Regions from separate parts of the Rhizobium sp. AN6A genome, predicted to be linked through region 3. Evidence: predicted binding sites of a transcription regulator. Region 3 holds the regulator's gene; each other region holds the start of a gene.
What was found. The regulator LexA, encoded in region 3, represses DNA repair genes until DNA is damaged. The targets are predictions, from matches to a motif close to TGTTCNNNNTGTGTTCNG.

Region 1 (3,263 bases), 2.4 Mb from region 3:
CGCTCGAGACCCATGCCGGTGTCGATAGACGGGCGCGGCAGGTCGATGCGCTCTTCCTTCGTCAACTGCTCATATTGCATGAAGACGAGGTTCCAGATTTCGATGAAACGGTCGCCATCCTCTTCCGGCGAACCGGGCGGTCCGCCCCAGATATGATCGCCGTGGTCATAGAAGATTTCCGAGCAGGGACCGCACGGACCGGTATCGCCCATGGCCCAGAAATTATCGCTGGTCGGAATACGGATGATGCGGTCGTCAGAGAAACCGGCGATCTTCTTCCAGAGATTAAAAGCCTCGTCGTCGGTGTGATAGACCGTGACCAGCAGACGGTTGCGGTCGATGCCGAATTCCTTGGTGATCAGGTTCCAGGCATGGGTAATCGCCTCTTCCTTGAAATAATCGCCAAAGGAGAAATTGCCGAGCATTTCGAAGAACGTATGGTGACGGGCCGTATAACCGACATTGTCGAGGTCGTTATGCTTGCCACCGGCGCGCACGCATTTCTGCGCGGAAGCGGCGGTGGAATAAGGACGGCTTTCGAGACCGGTGAAGACGTTCTTGAACTGCACCATGCCGGCATTGGTGAACATCAGCGTCGGATCGTTGCGCGGCACCAGCGGGCTGGAGGGCACAATCTCGTGTCCGTTCTTCTTGAAGTAGTCGAGAAACGTCGACCGAATTTCATTCACACCGCTCATGCCCACACACCGCTCACAGCTGGAGTCCATCACTGCCATCCCGAATGATGGCTATCTTGCAAAATCAAAGGCTTTTATCGTCCGCATCCTGCCCTGTCCAGCCATGGAGGCGCACCAAGGCGTCTAGGCAAAGAAAAAGGGCCGTGCGAGGAAAATCGCACGACCCTTTTGATCCATACCGGCTCATGCCGGCAAAGCCACCGGACGCGAACGCCCGGACCTTCGAATGCATCAGCCCTCGTCGGGACCGTCGTCGCTTTCGCCGGCTTCCGGGCCGCCATTCTGCAGGAACCGGTCGGCGATCAGACCGGCGTTCTGGCGCAGCGCCAGTTCGATCTCGTTTGCCATTTCCGGATTGTCGCGCAGGAAGGTCTTGGCATTTTCACGCCCCTGCCCCAGACGCTGGCTGTTATAGGAGAACCATGCACCGGATTTCTCGACGATACCGGCTTTCACGCCGAGATCGACAAGCTCGCCGGTCTTGGAAACGCCTTCGCCATACATGATGTCGAATTCCACCTGCTTGAAAGGCGGTGCCATCTTGTTCTTGACGACCTTGACGCGGGTCTGGTTGCCGACAACCTCTTCACGCTCCTTGACGGCGCCGATACGGCGAATGTCGAGACGCACCGAGGCGTAGAATTTCAGCGCATTACCGCCCGTCGTCGTTTCCGGCGAACCGAACATGACGCCGATCTTCATGCGGATCTGGTTGATGAAGATCACCATGCACTTCGACTTGGAGATCGAGGCGGTCAGCTTGCGCAGCGCCTGGCTCATCAGACGTGCCTGAAGGCCCGGCAGGCTGTCACCCATCTCGCCTTCGATTTCGGCACGCGGCGTCAGCGCCGCAACCGAGTCCACCACCAGAATGTCGACGGCACCAGAGCGCACCAGCGTATCGGTGATTTCAAGCGCCTGCTCGCCCGTATCCGGCTGCGAGATCAGAAGGTTCTGCAAATCCACACCGAGCTTGCGGGCATAGACCGGATCGAGCGCGTGCTCGGCATCCACGAAGGCGCAGATGCCGCCCTTCTTCTGGGCTTCCGCGATTGTCTGCAACGCAAGCGTTGTCTTACCGGAGCTTTCCGGGCCGTAAATCTCAACGATACGCCCCTTCGGCAGGCCGCCGATACCGAGCGCTATATCCAGGCTGAGAGAACCCGTCGAAATGGTCTCTACTTCAACCACGTTTTCATTGGAACCGAGCTTCATGATCGATCCCTTGCCGAACGACCGTTCGATCTGGGAGAGCGCCGCTTCCAGTGCCTTGCTTTTATCCACCGATTTATCCTCTACGAGACGCAAAGAATTTTGTGCCATCCGATCCACCTTTAGGTTATTGAAGCCGCACAGGCAATGAAGCAGTATGGAAATAGGATGTACTCTATTTGTTCTCATATCGCAAGGCGCAGCCAGCATATTGAAAACAAATAGCGATAAGTGGTTTGTTCTGCTTTCGTTTTTCCGTGTCCGACCTATCGCTGCGGACCGGATGTGAAGGGGAACAAACACAAGATTGGGACGAATCGTCCACCTTTTCCATCCGCGAAAGAGGGAAACACAAGCGTGAAGAAAATACTCGTTCTGGGCGGCGCGCATATAGACAGGCGCGGCATGATCGAGACTGAAACGGCGCCCGGCGCCAGCAATCCTGGCTCATGGATGGAAGAGGCTGGCGGCGGCGGTTTCAACGCGGCGCGCAATCTTTCCCGGCTCGGTTTTGCCGTCCGTATCATCGCGCCGCGCGGTGGCGACGTGACAGGCGAAGCGGTGGCGGAGGCAGCAAGGCAGGCGGGCGTGGAAGATACGCCCTTCGTTTTCCTCGATCGCCGCACGCCAAGCTACACCGCCATTCTGGAGCGCGACGGCAATCTTGTCATCGCACTTGCGGATATGGACCTTTACAAGCTGTTTTCGCCGCGCCGCCTCAAAGTTCGCGCGGTGCGTGACGCGATTACCGCGAGCGACCTTCTGCTTTGCGATGCCAATCTGCCGGAGGATACGTTGAAGGCGCTCGGTCTCATTGCCCGCGCCTGCCAAAAGCCGCTCGCGGCCATCGCCATTTCGCCCGCCAAGGCGGTGAAACTGAAGGACATGCTCGCCGATATCGACATTCTCTTCATGAACGAGGCAGAGGCGCGCGCGCTGACCGGACAGACGGCAGACAATGTTCGCGACTGGCCGGGCATTCTCCGCAAGGCAGGCCTTGCTGGCGGCGTCATCACCCGCGGTGCAAGCGAAGTGGTAGCCTTTAACGCGACGCAAACCGCAAGCCTCCACCCACCCATCATCCGCGAGGTGAAAGACGTAACCGGCGCCGGAGATGCCATGGCGTCAGGTTATCTCGCGGCGATTACGGAGGGCAAAACCATCACTGAGGCCCTGCGACTGGGTGCCGCGGCGGCCGCCATCACCGTGCAATCGCCTTTCGCCACCGCTCAAGACCTGTCAAAAGACAGTGTCGAGACCATGTTGGGGCTTGTCCCCAAGGCCGAAATGCTGGCATGAACCCGTTTTTTTATAGTCTGGAACAAACAGAATGACCCGCCCCATCTCCCCGCT
Region 2 (3,263 bases), 2.1 Mb from region 3:
AATCGCCTCCGGCGGCACATTGGCGGCGAGAGCCGCGCGCGCCGCATCACGCCACTCGCCGAAATCGCCCCGCCCTTCCAGAACCGGGCCGTACATCACAGCAGCGATAATTGTTCGGGCTGCGGAGCAAACATCGCTCGCAAATCCGGCCGTTCAGTCAGCTTGCCCGGCGTCCAGCCCTCGGCAACGATGAAGGCCTTCACCTTTTTGAGGGAAACGCCGAAGCGGGCAATATCCTCCAGCCGCAACCGGCGAAACCCGCGTGAAGACAGGATCGAGGCGACCGTCTTGGTACCGAAGCCGGGCACGCGCAGCAATATTTCGCGATCCGCCACGTTCACGTCCACTGGAAAACGGTCGCGATTTTTCAGCGCCCAGGCAAGCTTCGGATCTATATCGAGATCGAGCATTCCGTTACCGCCGATCGCGGTTATTTCACCAATGTCGAACCCATAAAAACGATAAAGCCAGTCGGCCTGATAAAGCCTGTGTTCCCGCATCAAAGGCGGCTTGATGAGCGGCAGGTTCTTCGACGAATCCGGAATGGGGCTGAAAGCCGAATAATAGACGCGCCGCAAACCATAGCTGCCATAAAGCCGGGCGCTCGTGGACAGAATGGTGCTGTCATCAGCCCCATCCGCGCCAACGATCATCTGCGTGCTCTGTCCGGCAGGCGCAAAACGTTTGGTCTTTCGCGTCCTGACAGTCGGCTCCCCCGCCTCCTCGATCTTCAGGCGGATATCAGCCATCGAGCGGCGAATATTGGCGGGCTGCTTTTCCGGTGCAAAACGGCTGACGCCGCTATCAGTCGGCAATTCGATGTTGATCGACAGCCGGTCGGCGTAAAGCCCCGCTTCCTCAATAAGCTTTGGCGATGCTTCGGGAATGGATTTCAGATGGATGTAGCCGCGAAAGCCATGCGTGACGCGCAGTTCCCGCGCCACCCGCACCATCTCTTCCATCGTATGATCGGACGAGCGGATAATGCCGGAAGAGAGAAACAGCCCCTCGATATAGTTGCGCCGATAGAACTCCAGCGTCAGCCACACCACCTCCTCGGCAGTAAACCGCGCCCGCTCGACATTGCTCGAAGAACGATTGATGCAATAGGCGCAATCATAGATACAGAAATTGGTGAGCAGTATCTTCAGGAGCGAAATGCAGCGCCCGTCCGGCGCATAGGCATGGCATATGCCTGACCCCTCTGTGGAGCCAAGTCCGCCGGATGCAGCAGAGCTGCGTTTCGTCGTGCCGCTGGAGGCACAGGACGCATCGTATTTGGCCGCATCGGAAAGAATGGCCAGCCGTTGCCTGATTGACTTCTTCATGGTTATGTTCACTATATGTTCTATTGAAAAATGTCAATCTCATCTGTTAAAGCCCTGAACGAATGCAAGAAAATGCCCGTCTCAAATTTGCTGGCATTTCGTTGTCGTCTTCTGATATAGTCGGCTTAGTTATGATTTTGGCATGGTTCCGGAGTTCCCCTCCGGAACCTGTTTCTTTTTGTGTCTGCAAGTAAAGCGACAGGACTGCGAAGGATAAAAAAATGGTAGAAAAAGTACCGATGACGCACGGTGGATTCATCAAGCTGCAGGAGGAGCTGCGCTTTCGCCAGCAGGAGGAGCGTCCCCGTATCATCGAGGCAATTGCGGAGGCGCGCGCCCATGGCGACCTTTCGGAAAATGCCGAATACCACGCTGCCAAGGAAGCCCAGAGCCATAACGAAGGCCGCATCACTGAACTCGAAGACTTGACCGCACGCGCGGAAGTCATCGACCTTTCCAAGATGTCCGGTTCCAAGATCAAGTTCGGCGCCACCGTCAAGCTGATCGACGAGGATAGCGACGAGGAAAGAATCTATCAGATCGTTGGCGACCAGGAAGCCGATGTGAAGGCTGGACGCATTTCCATTTCCTCGCCCATCGCCCGCGCCCTCATCGGCAAGGAAGTCGGTGACAGCATCGAAGTCAACGCACCGGGCGGCGCCAAGGGTTACGAGATTCTCGCCGTACAGTGGGGCTGATCTGCCCTTTCATGCAATGCGCCCCTCGGGCGCATTGCATCGATATCTTGAACTGAACATCCTGCCTTAGCCGCAAAGACGGAAGCCCATCTTGTCCCACGCCAGTCTGAAAGATGTGCAGGTGCTTGCGCCGAACTTCAAGCGCAGGCTCTCCGGCGTTACCTCCACCATCGTTCAGCTTATTCCGGTGCAAAACCGGCTGGGTCAGAAAGTGGCCGTAATCGGCCCGGGCCTGCCGCAGCATCTGCCACATGTGCGCTTCCGTGATCTGTGGCGGCTCTGGCAAAACGGCCCGCTCAGCGGTCCGCGCATCTGGCACGCCCGCCGCAATCTCGAAATGTTGCCGGGCATTCTCATGCGTGACGTGCTGCGCATGAAGGTGAAGCTGATGTTCACCTCGGCGGCGCAAAGGCGACATTCCGCCTATACCCGCTTTCTGATTTCAAAAATGGATGCGGTCGTCGCGACAAGCGGCCGCTCAGGCTCGTTTCTGGAAGTACCACACAGCGTCGTCATGCATGGCGTCGATACAGAACTGTTTCACCCCGCAACTGGCCCGGAGGATACGGTCGCTTCGACCGGCCTGCCGGGACAATATCTCATCGGATGTTTTGGACGGGTGCGCCACCAGAAGGGCACAGACCTTTTCGTGCGCGCCATGATCGAACTCCTGCCCGACTATCCCGAATGGACGGCCGTCGTTTCCGGCCGCGTGACCGCAGAGCACAAGGCCTTCGCCGACAAGCTCGTGGCCGATGTCGCAGCAGCCGGTCTTGCGGACCGCATCGCGTTTCAGGGCGAGGTGGACGACATCAAGCCCTGGTATCGGCGGCTGACCCTCTATGTCGCACCGTCACGCAACGAGGGATTTGGCCTGACGCCACTGGAAGCCATGGCGTCTGAGACGGCTGTCGTTGCCAGCAATGCCGGCGCCTATGAGGAAATGATCGTCAAGGGCGAGACCGGCATGGTCGTTGAGGCCGGCGACTACGCGTCCCTGCGGGATGCCATTAAAACCTATCTTGCCGATCCTGCTCTCGCCAGGGACCATGCCCGTGCCGGACTTGCGCATGTGCGCACTGCATTTCCGCTGGAAAAAGAGGCGACGAGCCTCGGCACGATCTACGACGCGTTGCGGCGCGGGTAAGCGCCGGCGCAATCACTCAAAGGTCCGCCGATCAGATTTCCACCAGACCGACGCGCTTGACCTGACGGATGGTGAGCATGGTGCGCACGG
Region 3 (3,263 bases):
TAGCAGCAAGCACCGCTTCTGTCACGGCAAGATCGTGTGACGAAAAGACGATGCCCGCGCCACGCAATCCGCCTTCGTTGCCATCGTGAGCACTCAGGGCCTGCCCGCCGAAAGCCGGTTTTCCGGTCAATCTGATGCTGGCATTGCCGGTCGAGAAAACCATATCACCGCCCGGAGACCATTTGCCTTCACAGCCAAACACTGTCTCGATCAGGCCCGCCACCTTCACATCGCCGCCGGAAAACAGGACGATTTCACTGAGGCCGGTGACACCATTGGCGTGGCGCTCCAGCATGGTGCGATCGCCCGGCAGGGCTTGAAGCCGCTGACAACTGAACAGAAAGAAATCCGCGACCGCCCCGCTTGCCGCAAAAGCCAGCCGGAACGCCGCCTCGCCTTGCGAGCCATCCGGCATCCGAACAGGCCGCGAAAACTCGAAAACATCGCCCGCCCAAAGACCGGCTGCCCGAAACCGCTCATGGTCAACCAAGGCGTCTTCAGTCCTGGCGACAAGAGCCGAAAAACCCTCCTGCCCGTCCCGTTGCCGGAAGGCCACATCCCTGCCGGTAAACACATCACCCCTCTCTATCGAGGCATTATATTTAGCCGGATCAGCAATTGCGAGCGGCTCCAGATAGGTGCCATCGGCGAAAAATACGCAGGCATTTTGGGTGCCGAAAGGATGCAGAGCCTCCGGCGCAACCGTAAAGCCAAGACTGACGAGGCGCTTCACGGCGACGCCTATGACTTCCACGGGCAAAACGAGATGGTCAACGCTATAGGGTTTCGTCATGACATGTATTCTGCTGGCCTTCCGCCCGGGGCATGCCGGGACGGTTTCGACCGCACAAAAGCACAATTGCGTGCTATGAGGCAAATCATCACAGCAACAGATGGCACCTTCACGAAATTTTAGGGGATTGCAGAACACATATGGAACATATAGTGTTCGTTCTGTATTTGTTTCGCGACTTCCACTACGATTCTAAAGGGTGTTTTCCTCATGCTCACGCGCAAACAGCAGGAATTGCTTCTCTTCATTCATGAACGAATGAAAGAGTCCGGCGTGCCGCCCTCCTTCGATGAAATGAAGGACGCACTCGATCTTGCTTCGAAATCCGGCATCCACCGCCTGATAACCGCTCTCGAAGAGCGCGGGTTCATTCGTCGGCTACCGAATAGGGCTCGGGCACTGGAAGTCATCAAGCTGCCCGAGGCTTATACGCCGGGCGCAAGGCCGCAGCGCGGCTTTTCGCCAAGCGTTATCGAAGGCAGCCTTGGCAAGCCCAAGACGCCGGAACCGGCCCCTGCGCCCAAGACGCCGGCCAATGATCTGGGCGGGGCTGTCACCGTACCGGTCATGGGCCGCATCGCTGCGGGCGTGCCGATTTCCGCCATTCAGAACAACACCCATGATGTGGCCGTGCCAGTAGACATGCTTGGCACGGGCGAACATTACGCTCTTGAGGTCAAGGGTGATTCGATGATTGAGGCCGGCATTTTCGACGGCGACACAGTCATCATCCGCAACGGCAACACCGCCAATCCCGGGGATATCGTTGTGGCTCTGGTGGATGACGAGGAAGCCACGCTGAAGCGCTTCCGCCGCAAGGGAGCCTCCATTGCGCTCGAGGCGGCAAACCCAGCCTATGAGACCCGTATCTTCGGGCCGGACCGGGTGAAAATTCAGGGCAAGCTGGTGGGGCTGATCCGCCGCTACCATTGATCTTATCGAACCGAACGTATTCACTTTACAATAGGCGTCATCGTGAAGATGGCGCCTATATTTGGTTTGGCTGTTTCCAAACGTGGCGTGCTTTTGCGGGTGCACGAGGATATGCGCCATTCAGCCTATGCGCGTTGCCCTTTCTAAACTGAGCTCCTGCTCCATAAAGATGCTTCGGTTTCGCTACAGGCGTGGCGGCGAGTGGTCCGCTCGCCTTAGTTGTCGAAACGATCCCATCCGCTGTTTTTTAGCGACGTTGTTCTGTCGTGTTGCGCAGTCAGTTCTTACTGGTCACCAAAGGGTGACTTATCGCGAGGCGCGCTCTCAGCGACCCCACATCACCATCCATCAACGGCGTTTATGGGAGCCATGGATAATTTTCGATATTCCATGAACGCTTGGCAGGTGTAGAAATGCGCGTCATATCCGGGAGATACGCCATGTACGATCTTTATATAGCCAACAAGAACTATTCTTCATGGTCGCTGCGGCCGTGGGTATTGATGCGCACGCTCGGTATCGCCTTTGATGAAAAGCTCATTCCGTTCGGCGAAGGCGTCTCCTTTTCCTCCTTTTCGCCGACGGGCAAGGTGCCCTGCCTGGTCGACGAGGGTATGACGGTTTGGGAAACGCTTTCGATCGTCGAATATCTTGCCGAAAGACACCAGGGCGTCTGGGCAAGCGACAAGCATGCGAGGGCCTGGTCGCGTTCGGCCGCAAGTGAGATGCATGCCGGCTTTTCCTCGCTGCGCAATCTCTATCCCATGTCGGTGGGCATTCGGGTCAAACCCAGGGGTGGCGATGCCGGGCTTAAGGCCGATATAAAGCGGATCGATGCGTTGTGGAGCGAGGGTCTCACGAAATTCGGCGGGCCGTATCTTGCCGGTCAAAAGTTCACGGCGGTCGATGCTTTCTTCTGCCCGGTTGCATTCCGTTTCCAGACCTATGGCAGCGCGGATCTTTCGCCAGCAGCGAAAGCCTATTGCGACCGGCTGCTAGCCCTGCCTGCCATGCAAGAATGGTACGAGGCCGGTTTGAAGGAGAGCTGGCGCGACGCTGGTCATGAAGAGGAAGTTGGCGAGATCGGCGAATTGACTGAAGATCTGCGCGCAACGGCCTGATGTTCTACGTTGGCGGCGGTCATTGCGACGCCGCCAGCAGCCGGATGATGGGCTGCGGCAGATCACGGTCGAAACGTCCGCTCTTCCAGTCGTAATAACGGTGCTGGCTCCAGGGCCTATCCGTTCCGGCGATTGCGGCGCGCAGCCCGCTCGCCACACCCTCCTCCCTCTTGTTGGCAAAATCTATTTCCACAGAACCGAGACGCCGCAAGATGTCACGGCTGAGCAGGAGTGCACCCGAGCGGCACTGCGAAAAAGAGGTTCTGCGGGAAACAACGACGATATCGGCAATATCGCAGGCTTTTCCGGCGAAGCGGCCATCTTCCAGAACGACGATCCACTCTCCGCTTGCGGCGCTCGCTACGCACCATATGTCTTTCCTGCAGGTGAAGACGCCAGCTTCGGCGTCTTTGAGC

Region 1: a site for LexA is predicted at 2,080-2,097, ahead of recA (recombinase RecA). Genes of this name have one in related genera too.
Region 2: a site for LexA is predicted at 1,334-1,351, ahead of CRO62_RS14040 (putative DNA modification/repair radical SAM protein). Genes of this name have one in related genera too.

Annotation. Positions count from the first base shown of each region.
Region 1 is NZ_OCNC01000004.1:15,072-18,334, forward strand. It holds gene alaS (alanine--tRNA ligase) at 1-698, opposite strand, end outside; gene recA (recombinase RecA) at 930-2,021, opposite strand; gene CRO62_RS12640 (carbohydrate kinase family protein) at 2,268-3,209, shown strand; gene CRO62_RS12645 (pseudouridine-5'-phosphate glycosidase) at 3,241-3,263, shown strand, end outside.
Region 2 is NZ_OCNC01000004.1:295,621-298,883, forward strand. It holds gene CRO62_RS14035 (UdgX family uracil-DNA binding protein) at 1-96, opposite strand, end outside; gene CRO62_RS14040 (putative DNA modification/repair radical SAM protein) at 96-1,328, opposite strand; gene greA (transcription elongation factor GreA) at 1,550-2,026, shown strand; gene CRO62_RS14050 (glycosyltransferase family 4 protein) at 2,118-3,173, shown strand; gene CRO62_RS14055 (Lrp/AsnC family transcriptional regulator) at 3,205-3,263, opposite strand, start outside.
Region 3 is NZ_OCNC01000004.1:2,422,354-2,425,616, reverse strand. It holds gene CRO62_RS24510 (VOC family protein) at 1-793, opposite strand, end outside; gene lexA (transcriptional repressor LexA) at 1,004-1,726, shown strand; gene CRO62_RS24500 (glutathione S-transferase family protein) at 2,167-2,847, shown strand; gene CRO62_RS24495 (ComEC/Rec2 family competence protein) at 2,867-3,263, opposite strand, start outside.